DNA from 2 places in the Vagococcus sp. AM17-17 genome. Region 2 is predicted to be linked to the other one. Evidence: predicted binding sites of a transcription regulator. Region 2 holds the regulator's gene; the other holds the start of a gene.
What was found. The regulator HrcA, encoded in region 2, represses chaperone genes, less so after heat shock. The targets are predictions, from matches to a motif close to TTAGCACTCNNNNNNNNNGAGTGCTAA.

Region 1: a site for HrcA is predicted at 1,305-1,331, ahead of groES (co-chaperone GroES). Genes of this name have one in related genera too.

What each region holds. Positions count from the first base shown of each region.
Region 1 covers NZ_QRJY01000002.1:85,779-95,790, forward strand. The annotation lists gene DW196_RS04155 (redox-sensing transcriptional repressor Rex) at 1-575, shown strand, start outside; gene DW196_RS04160 (CPBP family intramembrane glutamic endopeptidase) at 611-1,201, opposite strand; gene groES (co-chaperone GroES) at 1,343-1,642, shown strand; gene groL (chaperonin GroEL) at 1,668-3,296, shown strand; partial or broken gene DW196_RS04175 (phosphoribosylanthranilate isomerase) at 3,350-3,891, opposite strand; gene DW196_RS04180 (MerR family transcriptional regulator) at 3,884-4,267, opposite strand; gene DW196_RS04190 (HAAS domain-containing protein) at 4,756-5,079, shown strand; gene DW196_RS04195 (alpha/beta fold hydrolase) at 5,076-5,714, shown strand; gene DW196_RS11545 (AIM24 family protein) at 5,733-6,212, opposite strand; gene DW196_RS11550 (hypothetical protein) at 6,209-6,490, opposite strand; gene DW196_RS04205 (YrvL family regulatory protein) at 6,594-6,938, shown strand; gene DW196_RS11555 (HIT family protein) at 6,935-7,384, opposite strand; partial or broken gene DW196_RS11560 (GFA family protein) at 7,463-7,738, opposite strand; gene DW196_RS04215 (S41 family peptidase) at 7,870-9,126, shown strand; gene DW196_RS04220 (S41 family peptidase) at 9,110-10,012, opposite strand, start outside.
Region 2 covers NZ_QRJY01000003.1:191,871-201,882, reverse strand. The annotation lists gene grpE (nucleotide exchange factor GrpE) at 1-527, opposite strand, end outside; gene hrcA (heat-inducible transcriptional repressor HrcA) at 544-1,590, opposite strand; gene hemW (radical SAM family heme chaperone HemW) at 1,880-3,016, opposite strand; gene DW196_RS06610 (bifunctional riboflavin kinase/FAD synthetase) at 3,013-3,966, opposite strand; gene truB (tRNA pseudouridine(55) synthase TruB) at 3,981-4,898, opposite strand; gene DW196_RS06600 (Gfo/Idh/MocA family protein) at 5,021-5,986, opposite strand; gene rbfA (30S ribosome-binding factor RbfA) at 6,109-6,456, opposite strand; partial or broken gene infB (translation initiation factor IF-2) at 6,488-8,464, opposite strand; partial or broken gene DW196_RS11755 (translation initiation factor IF-2 N-terminal domain-containing protein) at 8,704-8,815, opposite strand; gene DW196_RS06585 (ribosomal L7Ae/L30e/S12e/Gadd45 family protein) at 8,828-9,133, opposite strand; gene rnpM (RNase P modulator RnpM) at 9,123-9,422, opposite strand; gene nusA (transcription termination factor NusA) at 9,448-10,012, opposite strand, start outside.

The DNA of each region.
Region 1 (10,012 bases), on a different contig from region 2:
TGAAATTTTTATTTGATTCAGGAAAGAAAAAAGTCTCTTCAACTGAGTTAAGTGAGGCTGTGAAAGTTGACAGTGCGACGATTCGACGTGACTTTTCTTATTTTGGGGAATTAGGTAAACGTGGTTACGGGTATGACGTGGAAAGTTTAATGACTTTTTTTGCTAAAACGTTAAATGAAGATCGTTTAACAAATGTAGCTCTTGTCGGTGTTGGTAATTTAGGACACGCATTATTGAACTACCGTTTCCATCAAAGTGATAGTATTCGTATCAGTGCTGCATTTGATGTTAAACCTGATATTGTCGGTCGTATACTTGATGGCGTTCCTATCTATGATGCTAATGATATGGTTGAACAAATTCGTGCACAACATATTGATGTTGCCATTTTAACTGTCCCACCAGCACATGCACAAGAAAATGCTGACCGTCTAGTTGAAGCCGGAATCAAAGGCATTATGAATTTCACACCAATTCGTATCAACGTTCCAAAGGATGTGCAAATTCAAAATGTTGACCTAACAAATGAAATGCAAACATTAATCTACTTCTTATCTAACTACAAAGAAGACTAAATAAAAAGCTTATCGACCGCTGTCGCTAAGCTTTTTTAATTTAGCCAAATCACTATCCCATTCATCACCATATGTACCAGAATAGATGTTAAAATACTTCCACTTTTTTTATAAATATATGAAAAAACCATACCCAAACCAAAGTAAATCATCAGGTTCCCACTTGTGTGCATCAACATAAAAATCAGCGAACTTACTACAATCCCCACCCAAATCGGTAATTTTTGTCCAATCCAATTGACAAAACTAAACCGAAAAACTAATTCTTCCATGATAGGATTAAATAAAATAGAGACAAGCAAAAATAAATAAGTTGATTGACCTGATATATCTGTGTTGCGATTTAAACTTGGAGAAATCATATTAGTGATAAATAAAAATCCCCATTGGACCATAAAACTTAACAACAGACCTATAACTCCCCACCATGCTATCTTTTTTATAGAAGAAGTTGATTTTGTTAACGTATCTTTTTTTGACGTTTTAAAATAAATAACTAAAATTAACCATACTATGACACTATAAAGCAACATAGTTTGATTGTTATTTAATGAAAAAAATAAATGACTGTTCAATAAAAATAAATATAGAAAAATTGTATAAATCATATTTTGATTCAATGTCATCTGTGCTTACACCTATCTTTTCTACCGTTGATTTTGATATCTTTTCTTATTGTATCAAAATACTTGCAAAAAAAAACATTTATCTGTATTATAAAAGATGTGATTAGCACTCATTGAATAAGAGTGCTAAAAAATAAAATTATGGAGGGATACACATTGTTAAAACCATTAGGAGATCGTGTTGTTATTAAAGTAAAAGAAGCGGAAGAAAAAACTGCCAGTGGACTAGTTTTAACATCAGCTTCAAAAGAAAAATCTCAAACTGGTGAGGTCGTTGCTGTTGGCGATGGTCGTACATTAGAAAATGGGACAAAATTATCCGTATCTGTAAGTGTTGGACAAACTGTCCTATTCGAAAAATACGCCGGACAAGAAGTAACTGACTCTGGTGAAGATTACTTAGTATTACACGACAAAGACATAATCGCAATTGTAGAATAAAAAAATAATATGAGGTGAATAATCAATGGCAAAAGATATTAAATTTTCTGAAGACGCTCGTAGCTCAATGGTACATGGTGTTGATACATTAGCAAATATTGTAAAAGTAACATTAGGACCTAAAGGACGTAACGTTGTTTTAGATAAATCATTTGGTTCTCCATTAATTACAAACGATGGTGTCACTATCGCTAAAGAAGTTGAACTAGAAGATCGTTTTGAAAACATGGGTGCTCAATTGGTAGCTGAAGTAGCTTCTAAAACAAATGACATCGCAGGTGACGGAACAACGACTGCAACTGTTTTAACTCAAGCAATCGTTCGTGAAGGACTTAAAAATGTCACTGCGGGTGCAAACCCAATCGGCATTCGTCGTGGGATTGAATTAGCTACTAAAAAAGCTGTTGAAGAATTACATGCTATTTCTAAAAAAATTGACTCAAAAGAATCAATTGCACAAGTAGCTGCTGTTTCTTCTGGTAGTGAAAAAATTGGTGAATTAATCTCTGAAGCAATGGAAAAAGTTGGTAACGACGGCGTTATCACAATCGAAGAATCTAAAGGAATTGAAACTGAATTAGATGTTGTTGAAGGAATGCAATTTGACCGTGGTTACTTATCTCAATACATGGTAACTGACAACGATAAAATGGAAGCTGTTTTAGAAAATCCATATATCTTAATTACAGACAAAAAAATCTCTAATATCCAAGATATTTTACCTTTATTAGAACAAATCTTACAACAAGGTAAACCATTATTAATCATTGCTGATGATGTTGATGGCGAAGCTTTACCAACATTAGTATTAAACAAAATCCGCGGTACATTCAATGTGGCTGCTGTTAAAGCTCCTGGATTTGGTGACCGCCGTAAAGAAATGTTACAAGATATTGCTGCTTTAACTGGCGCAACTGTTATCACTGAAGATTTAGGCTTAGACTTAAAAGATACAACAATTGATGCGTTAGGTTCTGCAAGTAAAGTCGTTATCGACAAAGATAACACAACAATTGTTGAAGGAAATGGTGACAAACAAGCAATTGAAAACCGTGTATCATTAATCCGTTCTCAAATTGCTGAAACAACATCAGACTTTGACCGTGAAAAATTACAAGAACGTTTAGCTAAATTAGCTGGTGGTGTGGCTGTCATTAAAGTTGGTGCGGCTACTGAAACTGAATTAAAAGAATTAAAATTACGTATTGAAGATGCGTTAAACGCAACTCGCGCCGCTGTTGAAGAAGGGATTGTTGCTGGTGGTGGTACTGCATTTGTTAACGTATTACCAAAAGTAGCTGAACTTGATGTAACAGGTGACGAGAAAACTGGTGTGAACATTGTTGTCCGTGCTTTAGAAGAACCTGTTCGTCAAATCGCTGAAAATGCTGGTATGGAAGGCTCAGTTGTTGTTGATAAATTAAAACAAGCTGATGCAGGCGTTGGATACAATGCAAAAGATGATACTTGGGTTAACATGATTGATGCTGGTATCGTAGATCCAACTAAAGTATCACGTTCAGCTTTACAAAACGCTGCAAGTGTTTCTGCACTAATCTTAACAACTGAAGGCGTGATTGCTGACAAACCAGAACCAGAATCTGCCGGCATGCCTGGTGGAATGGATCCATCAATGATGGGCGGTATGATGTAAACTCTTTAAAAGATTTACATTGATATAAAAGGAACCACATGAGGATTGAGTTCTCATGTGGTTTTTTGATGTGGACAGTGATGTATTTTCCTAAACCAATTTATTGTTAAGAGGGATTTAAGATATTTTATTTTTTCAAAATCTTTGTTATTATTACCTTCTGCCCTATAACTATCTTTACTAGAAGCTAAATAGATTTTAAGCAATGCTTCAGTCAATGACGTATGAAATTCAACATCATCCCAGTTGTTCCATTCTAAATCACTTAAAGATACGTTTGAAAAAATAGGTAACATGTCAATGACACCGTACTCTACAGAAAAATCATCTTTGTTAAATTCATGTTCATGTAAATCTATTAAAGTATACCCTAAGTCTTTCATAACTAACTATATATTTTCCCAATCGTCAATTTTTTCATCTTCAGGAGCTTCCCAACCATGTGAATCACCTTTCACATGAATATCAATACTCCTAGCAGACCAATCTTTTTTGTCATATATTCCAAACCCAATGAAGCTATTAGTAAAGGGATTATACTCAATTTATTTAAATATATAGTTATTTCTAAAAACTCTTGAAATCTATCACTCATTTTCTAGTTCTTTTTTACTACATTCATCTAGTACCAACTGCAACTGATTTGAAACAGCCTCTAGCGTTTTCTTTTGCTGGGCTAAGATTTCTAATTCCTTTTCTACTCTCTCTAATTCATCATTAATGATTTGAAAATTGTCCTCCCACTGTCTTTTACTGCCACAATCTTTTTTATTTTTCTTAATTTGCTTTAATACTCGAATCGATAATCCCATGTCGCGTAATTCTCGAATATTTTTAAAATCAGATATATCTAAATCCGTAAAAAAATAGTTTCCATTTACTTTTGTTGGTGTGAGTAATCCTTCTTCAATATAATATCTTACTGTTTCTCTAGTTGTCTCAAATGTTTGGATAAACTCTCCAATGTACATAATGTAAAATCCTCCTTAAAAACTATTGTCATGTGGTACACCACCTATGATTTAATAAACCATATAAAAAGGAGGTGTATTTTTATGTTCTATATTTTATCAGTTATATCTATGCTATATGGTATTTTAATGGCATTAGCTACTATTAAAATAATTTCGTTTTCAGAACACCCTATCATTTTTATTATCAATCTAGTCGGGGCCTTATGCCTTCTACTTTATATTAAAGACTATCGCCTATTATATGTGGGTGTTGTCATTCTTTTTATCGCAGCACTTCTCAATGGCATTTTTATTCTCAATAGGTTAACAACAACTCATATAACTATTCGTCTAATATTTTCTCTTACTTTAATCAGCATTAACTATTTAACTAATCATCTTTATTAACTTATAACGTATCATATGTTCGCATATTTAAAATACTCCTTAAGCCCTATTTATAAAAACTAGTTAATTTGCTATTCTTTATAAAAGGGGTGTTAAAAATGAAAAAGAATTGGTTTGCTTTAATAAGTTTAATTTTTTTTAATTTAGTTGTAGTAATGGGATTTGCGATAGCACTATATGCTATTATAGCTAGTTTTTGGATAATTATAGGAGCATTTATTATATCTCCTATCCTTTTAGTGATAGCCAATGTGACACAACTTCAAGATTTCTCTATGTTCCAATCTATTTCAAGTATTTTTCTTTGTGCAATAGGGTTAGGGCTTTTTCCTTTCATGAGAAAATTTACTCGATTAATTATCACCTACTCTGTAAACTACATTAAATATAATAAAAAAATGATATATAGTGTGCCACTATGACAAAATTAGTTATTTTACATGGCTTAGGTCAAAACGAGGATGACTGGGAAAAAGTTGTGGAACATATTGCTGTAAATAGTCAGATTATCCCCCTATTTACAGCAATAAACAAAAATTCGGATGTGACTATTGAAACCATCTATCCCAAAATATCAAAAAAGCTTGACGAAATAACAGAACCTTACTATCTATGTGGGTTATCATTAGGAGGTTTACTGGCACTGATGTATACTTGTAAGTCAACTAATCGTTACTTAAAAGGTATTATTATTGCTAGTGCTATACATAAGCCAATTCCTAAGACAATCAATTTATTCCAATCATTACTTTTTACGATTCTTCCAAAAAAAAATTTCGAAACAATTGGATTGTCTAAAAAACAAATGATTCAACTCACTTCATCTATTAATATTGACTTAACGGAGTCTTTAAAAAGAATTAATCTTCCTTCACTGATACTGTGTGGAGAAAAAGACACTGTTAATTTGAAATATGCTAAACAAATTCACGCACTCATTCCATCTTCTGACTTAAGTATTGTCCCAAATGGAAAACATGAACTAAATAAAAACTCTTACTTAGAGTTATCAAAAGCCATAAACTATTTTATAATTAAAAAAGAAAGCATCTATTAGGATACTTTCCTTTTTAGTTTATCCAACTGGTGCTAACAATACTTTCCCACTTCCTCGGTAAACATTGACAAGTCCTTCACCTGAAACGGCAGATCCCATCAAACTTTTTCCTGAACGCTCAACAGTAAAATCTAAAGAACCACTCCAAGCAATCGCCATATTACCATCTACTTTTAATACATCATCTTGTAATTCGATTTCAATCAATTCTTCATAAGGTGTTGGGGATTCTAAACAAAGAATTCCATTTCCTTTAATGTTTAAATTAAATAGTCCTTCATTCCCTGCAACAGCAGATGAAATATTTGAACGCATGATTGCCTTATGTTTTAATCCTGAGTCACAAGCTAAGAATAAGCCATCATCAAGTACAATTGAATTGTCCCACTGTGATACATCAAGTAATATAATATATTTATACGTTGGTTCAAGCACTAGTAATCCTTTACCTGTATATTCAGGTTTAATCGCAGATTCTTTCGTTACAGCACCTCTCACAGTTTTACTGAAAAGTCGCCTACACCTTTTACACTTGTCGTTACACTGACATCTCCAACTGTCCACTGCATAGCACCAGCTTGTAATGTGATATCTGTTTGTTCCACGTCACAAATCACTTGGCGTTTTCTGACATTCATCTTACTTGAAAAATAGGCTATTTGTGCTTCTTGTGGTGTTAGACTCAATTCTTTAACATATTCTATTACTTTAAAAGTCCCTAACTCATTTTTGACTATAACATCATGATTACCCCAAAAATTTGATACTTTAAACATAACAACACCCCTTTTTTTATTGGTGCTTTAATTGTCATATAAGGCTATAAAACAGAGTACACTATTTTTAGCAAAAGTATAATTTGAGAGGGCTGTTAACTTTATGACAAAATTGATTCTTGCTGTTATCATTCTAGTTCCGTTAATTATTATCTCTTTGACGTTTTCAGGTGCATTAAAACTACTTGGTGCCACCTATTCACATCCTGGTAACTTAATCTTATTTTTTGTTATTTATTTAGTCATTGATTTTTTTATAGATTCCATTTTTCATCTGCTGACTAAAAAAGACTCTATCTTGTTGATGTTTTTTCAAAATGTCATCTCTTTAATGATCACTGATTATTTTGTCGCCTCTGTTTCTCTGCCAGTTCAGACGATTATGTTATTTTCTATTTTTTTAATTCTTTTTGAAAAATCCTTAGATTATATGGAGAAGAATAGTTAGCTTTCTTTATCTAAATAGTTTTTTATTCTTGAACGAATTTCTCCATGTTTTTCTTCTTGATAGGCTGTGTCTGGGTTACGCCAATTTGATTTATCATACAACCATACAGGCATTTTACGTCTTTCCTCTTCTTCCCAATCGTATCTAGGAAAAATATGAGCATGCAGATAGTTATCTGTATTACCTAAAATATCGTAGTTTACTCTAGTAGCGCCACACATACTTAACAAGGCATCTCCTACTATCGACATATCTAATAAAAAAGATTCTCTTTCTTCTAATGACAAATTATTTAATGAATTTACTTCTCTTTTTGGTAATAACACACAATATCCAGGTAAAAACTGAACATCACCAAATACTAAAAAGCCTCCTGTCATCTCTTTTATCAACATTGGATTTGTACCATTTTGCGCAGATTTAATTCGATTTTCTCTCCATGTCATTGTTGATATCTCCTTTTTAATATTTTTTTGTTTCTTTATTGTAATCATAATAACTCGGTTAACCTGATAGTACCATTCTGACACTAATTTTACTTTTTCTTCAGATAAGTTGTCTACTACTCCTATCGGAATAAAATACCCCTTACTTTCAAAATGTCGATAATATAGCAATGTCCCACATTGATTACAGAATACTCTTTCTGCAATATTTTGAGCATTATAAGTTGATAGAAAATCACTTGAAGAAAAATTAGGTTGACAATAAGTATAAAAATATAAGAATCCTGTTCCATCAGTATTTTTTCTACACATTGAACAATGACAAATACTAAAATCTAAATTATCCAGTATCACATTATAGTTAACTTTTCCACATAAACACTGACAATTATATTTCAACTCTTTCAACCATCCTTTTTATTATATACTTACTTTTAATGAATATTTCGGTATACTTATTATATCCTATAAACGAGGTGTCTAATATGACGTATGAAAAAATTGCCAATGATATTATTGAACTAGTGAGTAATGACTACTCAGGTTGCAAAGAATTACCACAAGATGAAGCGAAAAATGACTATTTAGAACGAGTCCCTTCAATCACTTCTGATAAAGATTTTTATTATGCCACAATGGACTTTTTAAAAACCTATCAAGATGCTCATCTGACTTTAATTGAACCAACTATTGATATTCCTAGAGTTAATTTTTTAACACGACGATTTAACGATAAACTTTATATATCCGATTTATTTTCAAAAAATTGTCTATTAAGCATTGGACAAGAAATTATCAAAATTGATAATAAACCTATTTCTGAAGTTGTAAAAGAAAATGAAAGGATTCTAAATCCTATACCCGAAAGACAAAGTTTTACTTACTTATTAGAAAAATCAGAAACGATTACACTATCAAATGGTGACATTCTCAAAACGCCTAAAGAATCAAACATACCACCTAAAGAGAGCACGTATTCTTTTGAGTTGATTAACGAGCAAACTGGCTACATGGTTTTAAGTGATTTTTATGCAGAACAACCTATTTCAGCATTAATTCAGGAAAACAGACAATCACTCGAAACAATTGATTCTTTAATTATTGATGTTCGTATTAATAATGGTGGCAGTGATATGAGTTATTTCCCTTTATTAGACTATTTGTTTAAACAGACTATAAGCCTTGAAGAACTAAGTAATCCAAACGAATTAATGTATTATAATGTAACTAAGAGAAACGATGAATTACGTCAAAAAGCTTTTCAACCTTATTTAGATTCTGAAGAGATAGATGATGTATCCAGACAGTTCATACAATCTGAATTAGACTTCTTTAAAAAACACATTGAAGGAAATCAAACTGGATTTATCCCCTTTACTGATAGTCCTATTCTTGATTACACCATTCATGGAACAAATTTACCATCATCTATTATTGTATTAACAGATGTTTATTGTGGTTCTAGTGGTGATAGCTTTGTCAATTTAGTAAAAAAATCTGATAAGGTTACCACTCTTGGAAGAAATACATTAGGTATTCTTGATTATGCCAATTGCTGTTTCCAAGAATACCCATTATTTAGTCTCATGTACCCCACATCTAAAACTTCTCTTGTAGATGATGGTCTTGGAATGCTAGGTAAAGGTGTGAAACCGGATGTCTATGTTCCTTGGACGCCTAAACATTTAACAGAAGACGTTGATTTACAACAAGCTCTTGAACTGCTTAATAATCAATGCTAGTTTGTAACGCATAGTTTAGTAAAGAATCAACACCATTTAATTTATCTGATAACATTTCTTCCATCATGATATCTGGCTTAATACCAATATTATGGTGGATTTTTCCATTGGGAATTTTAACTCCTTTTGCTGTCACCATAAACGTACCACCTGTTTCAAGAGGTATTAAAGCTGGCTGACCTGTCGATCCAGCTGAATACGTTCCAATAATTCTTGTTTTAGGTCTTTTATAAAAATTCATCACAAAATTTTCAGCTGAAGAATACGTCTGTCTATTCTGAATAATTATTACAGCTTTATCTGATAACTCCCCTCGATTTTTGGGTACTGTTTCTTGATCAATTCCTTCTAAATAATATTGATGAGATAGCGTTTGAGTAAACTCATTATCATCACTTATGTCTTGCTTGTAATAAAGCTGCGTCCCAGAGGCATAACGTTGTGCATCTAACACTTGGTAAAAAGATAACTCGGTTTCAAATGACTCTTTAAAAAAAGCTGAGCAAATATCATTGGCTAATCCTGAATTTCCACCCATATTCCCTCTGACATCAAAAATGATGACCTCTGACTCTTTGTACAACTCCATATATTGGTAAAAAATTGTCACGACATCTTGACTCAAAAAATGCTTAATCGTTATCAAGATTTTATTCTTATCTTTTATGATTGTAATAGCGTCTGTTTCAACTACTAGGTCCTTTTCTACTTTTTCTTCCATCCAAACAATTGTCTCCTTATTTTGAGGAGATAACTCTAATCTATCATTAGAAAAAAAATCTACGGATAATTGATTGGGCTGAAAAAAAGACAAATAGTTTTGATAATAGTAAAGTGATACTACCTCATTACTAAGCCAAAACTTAGAAGTTATTTCTTTTAAAAA
Region 2 (10,012 bases):
ATGTATCCTTTTTGTAACACTTGAACAATTACATCTGAATCTTGTCCATCTTCAGCTGGGACTGTTTGAACAGCTTGATGTAAGTTTGGATCAAATACTTCACCTTGGGCTTTTATTTCCTCAATACCTGATTCCTTGAAGGCATGTAACATGCTTTCGCGAACCATCTCAATTCCTTTTTTCATTGCCTCACCGTGCTCGTCACTTACTTCAATCGCTAAGGCACGATCTAAGTTATCTAAAGCTGGCAACAATTCTTTTGCTAATTCCTGCGCGCGATATCTTGATGCTTCTTCACGCTCTTTTTTATGACGATTACGCATATTAGCAATTTCTGCTTGCGCTCTTAAGAATTGATCTTCCATTTTGTCCAACTCTTCTTGAAGTTTTTCTTCTAAATTTTCTTCTGTTTCGACGTTTTCTTCTGCTTCAACTACTTCTTCTACAGTTTCATTTGTTTTTACTGTCGATTCGTCTTTTTTTTCTTCTTCCTCATTAACTTTATCAACTGATTTATCTTTCTTCACTTATGTCAGTCTCCTTTCACTCTCCACTATTTTCCAAATGTCGATAATATGTTTCTAGATGCCTAGAAAGCTCATCTGTTAAAACATCCATTACTCCTAACAGTTTCGAATAGGACATGTTAGCAGGTCCTAAAACTGCGACTAAACCTTTACCTCGTTGAAAAACATCGTATGATCCTGTCACTAAACTCATGTTTTGCAACAATTCGTTGTTTAGCTCCTCTCCAATCTTGATATCAATCTTTTCATCTGTGTCTGAGATAAGTAATTCTGTTAGCTTATCTGTATCACTAATTAATGAATAAACCGATTGAAATTCGTTTGGATTAGTGATGGCTTCTGAACTTAATAAATTCATCCCACCACCAACATAGATTTGCTCATCAAATGCTTGATTGAACACATCCTCAAACAAGTACAAGATATTACTAGAATTACTAAAGTAACGTTGGAGTACTAAAGGAATCTCTGTTCGAAGTTTGTGGTAAACTGTCAAAAGTGTTTCTCCCAACAATCGATCATTGATTATTCGAATCATTTTTTCGATATCTTCAGTTGACACTGAATGTGGAATTGAAAACACTTGACTCTCAACATATCCTTGATCAATCACAATAATCGCCATTAACTGACGGGCATTCAATGGAACAATTTGAAAACCTGTAAGCCGTCTTTCTTTTACTTCTGGCCCTAACGAGAAAGCTGTGTAACTCGTCAACTCCGATAAAATATTCGCCGACCATTCAATAATTTCATTTGTCGCATTAAATTTGCGATTAAATAATCGTTTGATGTGTTGAACATCGGTAGAACTAACCTTACTAGGATCCATTAAATGATCCACATAATAGCGATAACCTTGCATTGAAGGGATTCTACCAGAAGACGTGTGCATTTTTTGAATAAGACCAAAATCTTCCAATTTAGATAACTCATTTCGAATGGTTGCTGAACTGACAGTAATGCCACTATTCATCAACGTCTTCGATCCAACAGGTTGCCCCGTCTCAGTATAGAGCTGAACTAATAGTTGTAAGATGTGTTCTTGTCTACTACTCAACATGCGAATCACCTTCCTTATTAGCACTCTTTCTTATTAAGTGCTAACTACATTATCAAATATATCAAGGATTAATTTTTTTGTCAACTAAAAGCACCTCTTTTTTAGCACTCTTTTATTAAGAGTGCTAAACCCAAACGCACAGATCTTAAAAACATTGATATATCAATGTTTTGACTCTATTATCCCATAATATTTTTTTAGCAATCACAAAAATTTGTCTGTTTATTTTGCCAAAAAAACGAGAATAACAAAAAAACAGCCTAAATTCTTCGCTTTAGACTGTTCTTTCTTATTTTTCTAATAAAAACTTCTCAAAAACATCATTCCCTAAAATCAACCCTTTATCTGTTAGAGAAATATATGAGTTTTTAATTTGTAGCATTTCTTCATCTATTAGTTGTTGTGCTATCTCACCATAGACTGAATCAAACTTTTGCCCAAACTTTTCTTCAAAGTTAGTTAATGATACACCTTGTTTTTTTCGAAGACCTAAAAACATTTCTTCTTCCATCTGATGTTTGATCGTTAAATTTTCAGTTGTGATAGTTGGCAACTTATCTTGTCGCAATGGTTCCAAATAATGTTGGATTGGCCCATGATTTTTATATCGTACATTACCTAAGTAACCACTTGCCCCTGCTCCTAAACCATAGTAGTGATCATTATTCCAATAAACCAGATTGTGCTGACTTTCTTTTCCAGGCTCACAAAAATTACTCACTTCATATTGGTGTTTACCAGCTAATGTCATACGCTCAATCGCTCGTTCAAACATATCTCCTTCAACATCAATCCCCGGAAGATGCAATCTACCTTGTCTTGCCCAATTATAAAACATCGTCTTATTTTCTAAAATAAGTGAATACATTGAATAATGTGGTAAATCAAGCCCGATTGCTTTATCTAATGTATCTTCAAAACTTTCCATTGTCTGATTTGGTAAAGCATATATTAAATCTATGCTGACATTTGAAAAAGCCGCTTTTTCTAAAAGAGTCATAGTATCAAATACATCTTGAGCAGTGTGTTTACGTCCGATTTTCTTTAATAACCTGTCGTCAAACGTTTGAACTCCCATAGACAAACGGTTCACACCATGAGTTTGCATGACCTTTATTTTATCGAGTGTTAAATCACCAGGGTTTGTTTCTACTGTAAATTCATCAGTTTGATTAAAAGGTAATAACTCCTTTACTCCACCAAGTAAACGATCTAGCTGTTTAGCCGATAAAGAAGTTGGTGTCCCTCCACCGATATAAATTGTTTCTGTTGTATCAGATGGATATAATTCTTTGGTTAATTTTATTTCTTTTAGTAGCGCTTCGATGTATTCATCGACAGGTTGTCCTTCAATAAATACTTTATTAAAATCACAATAAAAACAAATGTGCTCGCAAAAAGGAATATGAATATAAGCCGACGTCATACGAGCCCTCCTAAGTTATCAAAATATTCCCTTGTATCTTGTTCATCTTGTTTTAATTGCGCGATCAATCCGTCAACATTATCAAATTTTTTCTCGCCACGTAAAAAGTGTAGCCATTCCACACTGACTTGCTCTCCGTATATGTCATCAGAAAAATCTAAAATATTTACTTCAATCGTCATTGGGCGATTAGTTTCAAATGTAATATTGTAGCCAATTTGAGCCATACCCATATACCATTTGTCGGCAACTTTTATTTTTACTACATAAACACCCACTTTAGGCAATAATGAATACGATGGTGCTTTTATATTAGCCGTTGGGAAACCTAATAATCGTCCACGTTTATCGCCATGAACAACCACACCCGTTGTTTCATAAGCATAGCCTAATAATTGATTAGCCGCTCGCATGTCTCCGATTTTCATGCATTCACGTATTGCTGTCGAACTGACTTTCTCTTCTCTATCACTCAACTTTTGTACTTCGACAATTTCAAATCTGTCTTTAGCATATGTAGGTAATACGCTCATATTGGCAGTATCTTTTTTACCATATGTGTAATCAAATCCTGCCACAACGACTTTTGCATGTAAGCCAACCATGTACTCATCAACAAACTCTTGCGGTGATAATCCTGCAAAAGATGAGGTGAACTCAATGACATATAAATAATCGACACCTAAACGCGTCATACGTTCTTCTTTTTGTTCAATGGTTGTGATATATTTCATTTTTTTATGATCAATTTTTTGAAACACAACTGCTGGATGATGATTAAAGGTCATAACTGCTAACTTTAATCCTTTTTCATTCGCAATTTTTTTTGCTGTATTGATTACTTCTTGATGTCCTCTGTGAACACCATCAAAAAAACCTAATGCCAATACAACATCATCTTGTGGTAATTTTTCTGGGTCATATGGATGATGAATGTTAATAATTTGCATAACAAAATACTCCTTTAATCATTTCGTATTACTTTGATTGGTTTGAACATCCCTGGTTTACTTGGATGTTTACCATATAAACTAACTACTTGCTCATTAAAAAATAAAGCAATTGGTTGCACTGGGTCATATCCGTCAAAAAACGACTCTGGCATGACCAAACCATTTTTAATTAATTGATAATCCTTTGAACTTAATGTCTTTTTTTGAAAAGATTCAACTGCTCGCTCAAGAGGATAGAAAATATCGTCTGTTAGTCCTTCTTCAACTTTTGAACGAATATCGTCTAAAGTTATCGCTTCTTTTGAGGTAAAACCACCACTAGAAAGTCGTGTTAAATCTGACATGTGAGCGGCATAACCTAGTTTTTCTCCTGTATCGACTGCAAGAGTCCTCACATACGTTCCTTTAGCACAATCTACTTCAAATTTCCATGACTGTGTTTGAGTTTCTTCATTATACTCGGGTGTCGTAAGTCTTTTATAGTGGTGAATCGTCGTCTGTCTTACTGGACGTTCTACTGTTTCACCTTTTCTAGCATAATCATATAATCTTCTACCATTCACCTTTACAGCAGAATACATAGGAGGAATTTGTTGAATATTCCCCGTCAACAGTGACATGGCATCATCTATTTCTTTTTCAGTCAGTGGAATAGTAATTGGAGTGGTGTCAACGACCTCTCCACTTGCATCTTCTGTTTCTGTCGAAAAGCCAATTGTCACTTCACCAATGTATACTTTATTTGATTCTTGTAAATACTCCACAACTTTTGTGGCTTTACCGACACAAATAGGCAACACACCATCAACATCCGGATCAAGTGTGCCACTATGACCTACTTTTTTTGTTTTTAAAATTTTTCGTAATTGGAAGACACAATCATGACTTGTCATGCCTCGTGGTTTCCATAGAGGGATAATTCCTTCCATCAATCTTCTCCTACTCTTTTCGTCATTTCCCCAATATTATAGCATACTTACATACCTAATTAAGACAAAAGGCTTTTATAAGCAACAAAAAAAGGAGGAGAATCCCCCCCATTTCACTTTTATTAAAGTTCCCATCCCCAAGCTTGTCTCATGGCATCCATTAATTCAACAACTCGTTGGCTAACTTCACGACAATCTGGTACATGATTTAACCCTTTTTCACTTGCTAAGTGGTTTAACATATCTAATTCATAAGTAAAGAAATCGCGGTCATTTCCATCTTCAATGACTTGTGTTGTCCCATTATTATAGAAAATTTCTGCTGTTGTCGCTCTTGGGAAGTCATTAATTTTTAAAAATCCTTCGTCACCTGTAATCAGAATTTGCTTTGGTAGTTTTCCTCTGAAAGATAGCATGACACTTGCTAACTCATTATTTTTAGTTTTTAATACTGTGACAGATTTCTCATCCACTCCAGTTGGTGCCATCACAACTTCTGATGAAACAAATTCGATGTCTGTTCCAAGTAAATAAACAGCCGCTGAAAGAGCATAAGGTCCAATATCAAATAAAGCTCCGCCACCTTTTTCAAGTGAGAAGAAACGATTATTCTCATCATATTCTTTACAACTTCCGAATGTGATGTTAGCTGTACTGATTTTTCCTAAAACATTTTCTTTTAATAAACGACTTACTTCGTGATACATCGGCATATAAAATAACGTGACGGCCTCTAAAATCACGACATGATGTTTTTTAGCTAACTCAAATAACTCTTTGGCTTCTTCAGCTTTTAAAACCATGACTTTTTCACACAAGACATGTTTTCCTTTTTCAATAGCTTTTTTGGCAAATTCATAATGTGTTTGGTTAGGCGTAGCGATATACACACATTCTAACTCATCGTCATCAAGAAATTCATTGTAGTCAGTATAACCATTGTGTAGATTATGTGTCTCTCTAAATGTACGCAAAGAGCGTTCATTACGATTATAAACTGAGTGAATCGCGTACTTAGAAATATCCACCTGTGTGACAAATTCTGTTGCAATCACACCTGTTCCAACTATTCCGATATTTTTTATCAATTAAATCGCCTCCTAATTAATCTTCTTTTAGTTTATCACAATTATTTTTTTACCGTTAATGATACACAAACTCATGTTATAACATAAAAAAGCTAGAGAAAAATATTCTCTAGCTAATTGACTTAGTCTTTATTTAATCCTCTTAATAATTCATCAATATGATTTCCGTATTCTACTGACTCATCTCTAACAAATGCTATTTCTGGCGTCTTGTAGATACTTAATCTATGACCTAACTCACGTCGAACTAAACCTGTGACTTTATCTAATCCTTCTTGAGCTTTTTGTTTATCTGAGGCTTTATCGCTTAATAAACTATAATAAATTGTTGCTTCTTGTAAATCACCTGTTACTTTTACGTCCGTGATACTTACATTTTGTACACGTGGATCACGTACTTTTTTATGTAAAATATCATTCACTTCTTTTAATATTTCTTGAGCGACACGACGATCTCGGTAATTTGCCATATGCTTATCCTCCTCATATAAATGAGCTGAATTATTTTTTAACTTCTTCCATGATATATCCTTCGATTACATCATCAACTTTTACGTCGTTGTAGTTTTCTATGGTTACACCACATTCAAATCCCATTTTAACTTCTTTAGCATCGTCTTTAAAACGTTTCAAGCTTGCTAAGTTTCCTTCATGAATTACAATGCCATCACGAATCAAACGAATACCACAATCACGACGAATAGATCCTTCCGTTACGTAACATCCTGCAATCGTACCAACTTTAGATACATTGTAAGTTTCACGAACTTGCATTTGTCCTGTAATTTTTTCAACAAATTCAGGATCAAGCATCCCTTTCATCGCTGTTTCGATTTCTTCGATAACTTTATAGATGATTCTGTGTAAACGAATATCTACTTGTTCTTGTTCTGCTTGTGTACGAGCTTGTGCTGTTGGTCTAACATTGAATCCGACGATAATCGCATTACTTGCAGAAGCTAATGTGATATCACTTTCGTTAATTGCCCCAACTGCTGAATGGACGATTTTAACACGTACGCCTTCAACATCAATTTTGGTTAAACTAGCAGCTAATGCTTCAGCTGATCCTTGAACGTCGGCTTTGATAATAACATTAACTTCTTTCATTTCGCCGTCTTTAAGACTTTCGAATAAATTGTCTAATGTCACACGTTGGCTAACTTGACGTTGTTCTAACAACGCACGTTTTGCTCTTTCTTCACCGGCTGCACGAGCTGTTTTTTCATCTTCAAAGGTCACAAATCTGTCACCAGCTTGTGGCACATCATTTAACCCTGTAATTTCAACTGGTGTTGCTGGTCCTGCTGCTTTATCACGGCGACCAATATCATTTGTCATCACACGCACACGTCCATGAGTGTTACCAACAACGATTGGGTCTTGAACATGTAGTGTTCCTTGTTGTACTAATAATGTTACAACAGGTCCCTTGCTTTTATCTAAACGTGCTTCAATAACTGTTCCGATTGCACGTTGTGTTGGATCAGCTTTTAAATCTTCTACTTCAGAAACAAGTAAAATCATTTCTAATAATTCTTCAATATTATCCCCAAATTTGGCAGAGATTGGAACAAAAATTGTGTCTCCTCCCCATGATTCTGGAATCAAGCCATATTCACTTAATTCTTGCATCACACGATCTGGATTGGCACTTGGTTTATCAATTTTATTGACCGCCACAATAATTGGGACTTCTGCTGCTTTAGCATGATTAATGGCTTCAACCGTTTGAGGCATCACACCATCATCAGCTGCAACAACTAAAATAGTAATATCTGTGATACTTGCTCCACGCGCACGCATACTTGTAAATGCCGCATGTCCTGGTGTATCTAAGAACGTAATTGGTTTGCCATCAATATCAATTTGGTAGGCACCAATATGTTGCGTGATACCTCCAGCTTCACCTGAAGTTACTTTAGCATTTCTTAATGTATCTAACAGGGTTGTTTTACCGTGGTCAACGTGCCCCATAACAGTAACAACTGGCGGACGACTAACTAATTTGTCCGGATCAACGACTTCAGATTCAAAGAATTTATCAATATCTGCTACGTCTTCTTGAACTTTTTCTTCTGCTTCAATACCATAATCAGTCGCTAATAATTCAATTGTGTCTTTATCTAACGCTTGGTTTTGGTTAACCATCACACCTAATAGGAATAATTTTTTAATAATTTCTGCTGGTTCACGGTAAATTTTCTTAGCAATATCTGCTACGTTCATCCCTTCAGTGTAAACTAACACTTCTGGTAATTCTTTAAATTTACGTGGTGGTACAGCTGGTTTATTAGATGTTTGATGTTTCCCTTTTTTATTGTTGCGTCGTTTGTTATTTTTGTTATAACGGTTGTTTTGATTACCTTGATAAGGACGGTTACCATTGTTATTACGGTTTCCACCTTTATTTTGGTTGTTATTATTGTTTCCAGTCGAATTATTATTTCTGTTTGGTTGACTATTAGTATTTCCAGCTGGTTTTTTAGTTCCGTTAGCTGATGCATTTTGATTATTGTTTGATTTATTCGTTGGTTGTTGTTTGTTTTGGTTCTGATTATTCACTCGATTACCCTTACTGTTATCATTATTTTCTGATTTTTTATCAGAATGATTATTTTTTTTAACTGGTGCTTGACCAGGTTTTTTATTATCTTGTCCCTTAGCTTTTGAAGGTGCTAATAGGTGTTTGACTTTACTAATGTCTGAGTCAGTTAATGTACTCATGTGATTTTTTACATCAACACCTGCGGACTGAGCTTTTTCTACGATATCTTTACTAGGAACATTTAGTTCTTTTGCTAATTCATATACGCGTTTTTTACTCATTCTCTCACCGTCCTATTCTGTCATTAGTTCACACATCTTTCGAGAAAATCCGGTGTCACATACCCCGACAATCATACGATTTTTGCCAATAGCTGAACTCAGTTCGGCTGAGGTGCATGGCGAAATCAATTTTGTATGATAGCTATGACACTTGTCTCTCATTTTTTTTTCGGTATTTTCACTTGCGTCACTTGCTAAAATTACCAAATTTACAGTATTTTTTCTGACTGACTGTAAAGTAGTTTCTTCGCCGGTAACAAGTTTACCAGCTTTCATTGCTAAACCTAAGAGATTAAGAAATCGTTGTTTATTTTCCATTTCCGAATAATTCTCTCCTTGCCTTTTGGTGTGACACATAGTCTAGCAACTCTTGATAGAATTCATCTGTCAACGTATCGTTTAGCACTCTATCTAAAATCTTGTGATCCCAACTTTTTTGGACAACTTCTGGTTCCATAGATAGATATGCCCCTCTACCAGGCATTTTTCCAGTTGGATCAATTGAAATGTCGCCCTCTTTAGAACGAACGATACGAATCATTTCTTTTTTAGGTTTCATTTCATTCGATACAACACATTTACGCATTGGAATTTTTCTTTGTTTCATCTATTTCGCCTCCCAAAAAGTGGTTTTATTCTTCATCTTCTTCTACTATGATACTATCTTCTTCAACTACTTCAACCTCTTCAGTTACTTCTTCAGAGATGTCATCAATAGCATCTTCTAGAATTTCTTCTACAACTATTTCTTCGTTTGCTTCAAGAACTTCTTCTATTAATTCTTCTTCATTTTCAGCTGCAATTTTTTCCCATTCAGACTCAGGTTTAATATCAATCTTATAACCTGTTAATTTTGCTGCTAGTCTAGCATTTTGTCCACGTTTACCAATTGCTAATGATAATTGGAAATCTGGCACAACAACTGTACAAGCACGTTGGTTTGGTTCAAAAATAACATCTATTACTTGTGCTGGATTTAGTGCATTTGAAATAAAGACAGCAGGGTCTTCATTCCACTCAACAATATCCATGTTTTCGCCTTTTAATTCATTAACAATCGCTTGAACACGTTGCCCTTTAGGTCCAACACACGTTCCAACTGGGTCGATGTCTTTATTAGCCGCTGTTACAGCAACTTTTGCTCTGTCTCCTGCTTCTCTTGCAATGCTAACAATCTCTACTTCACCATCATACACT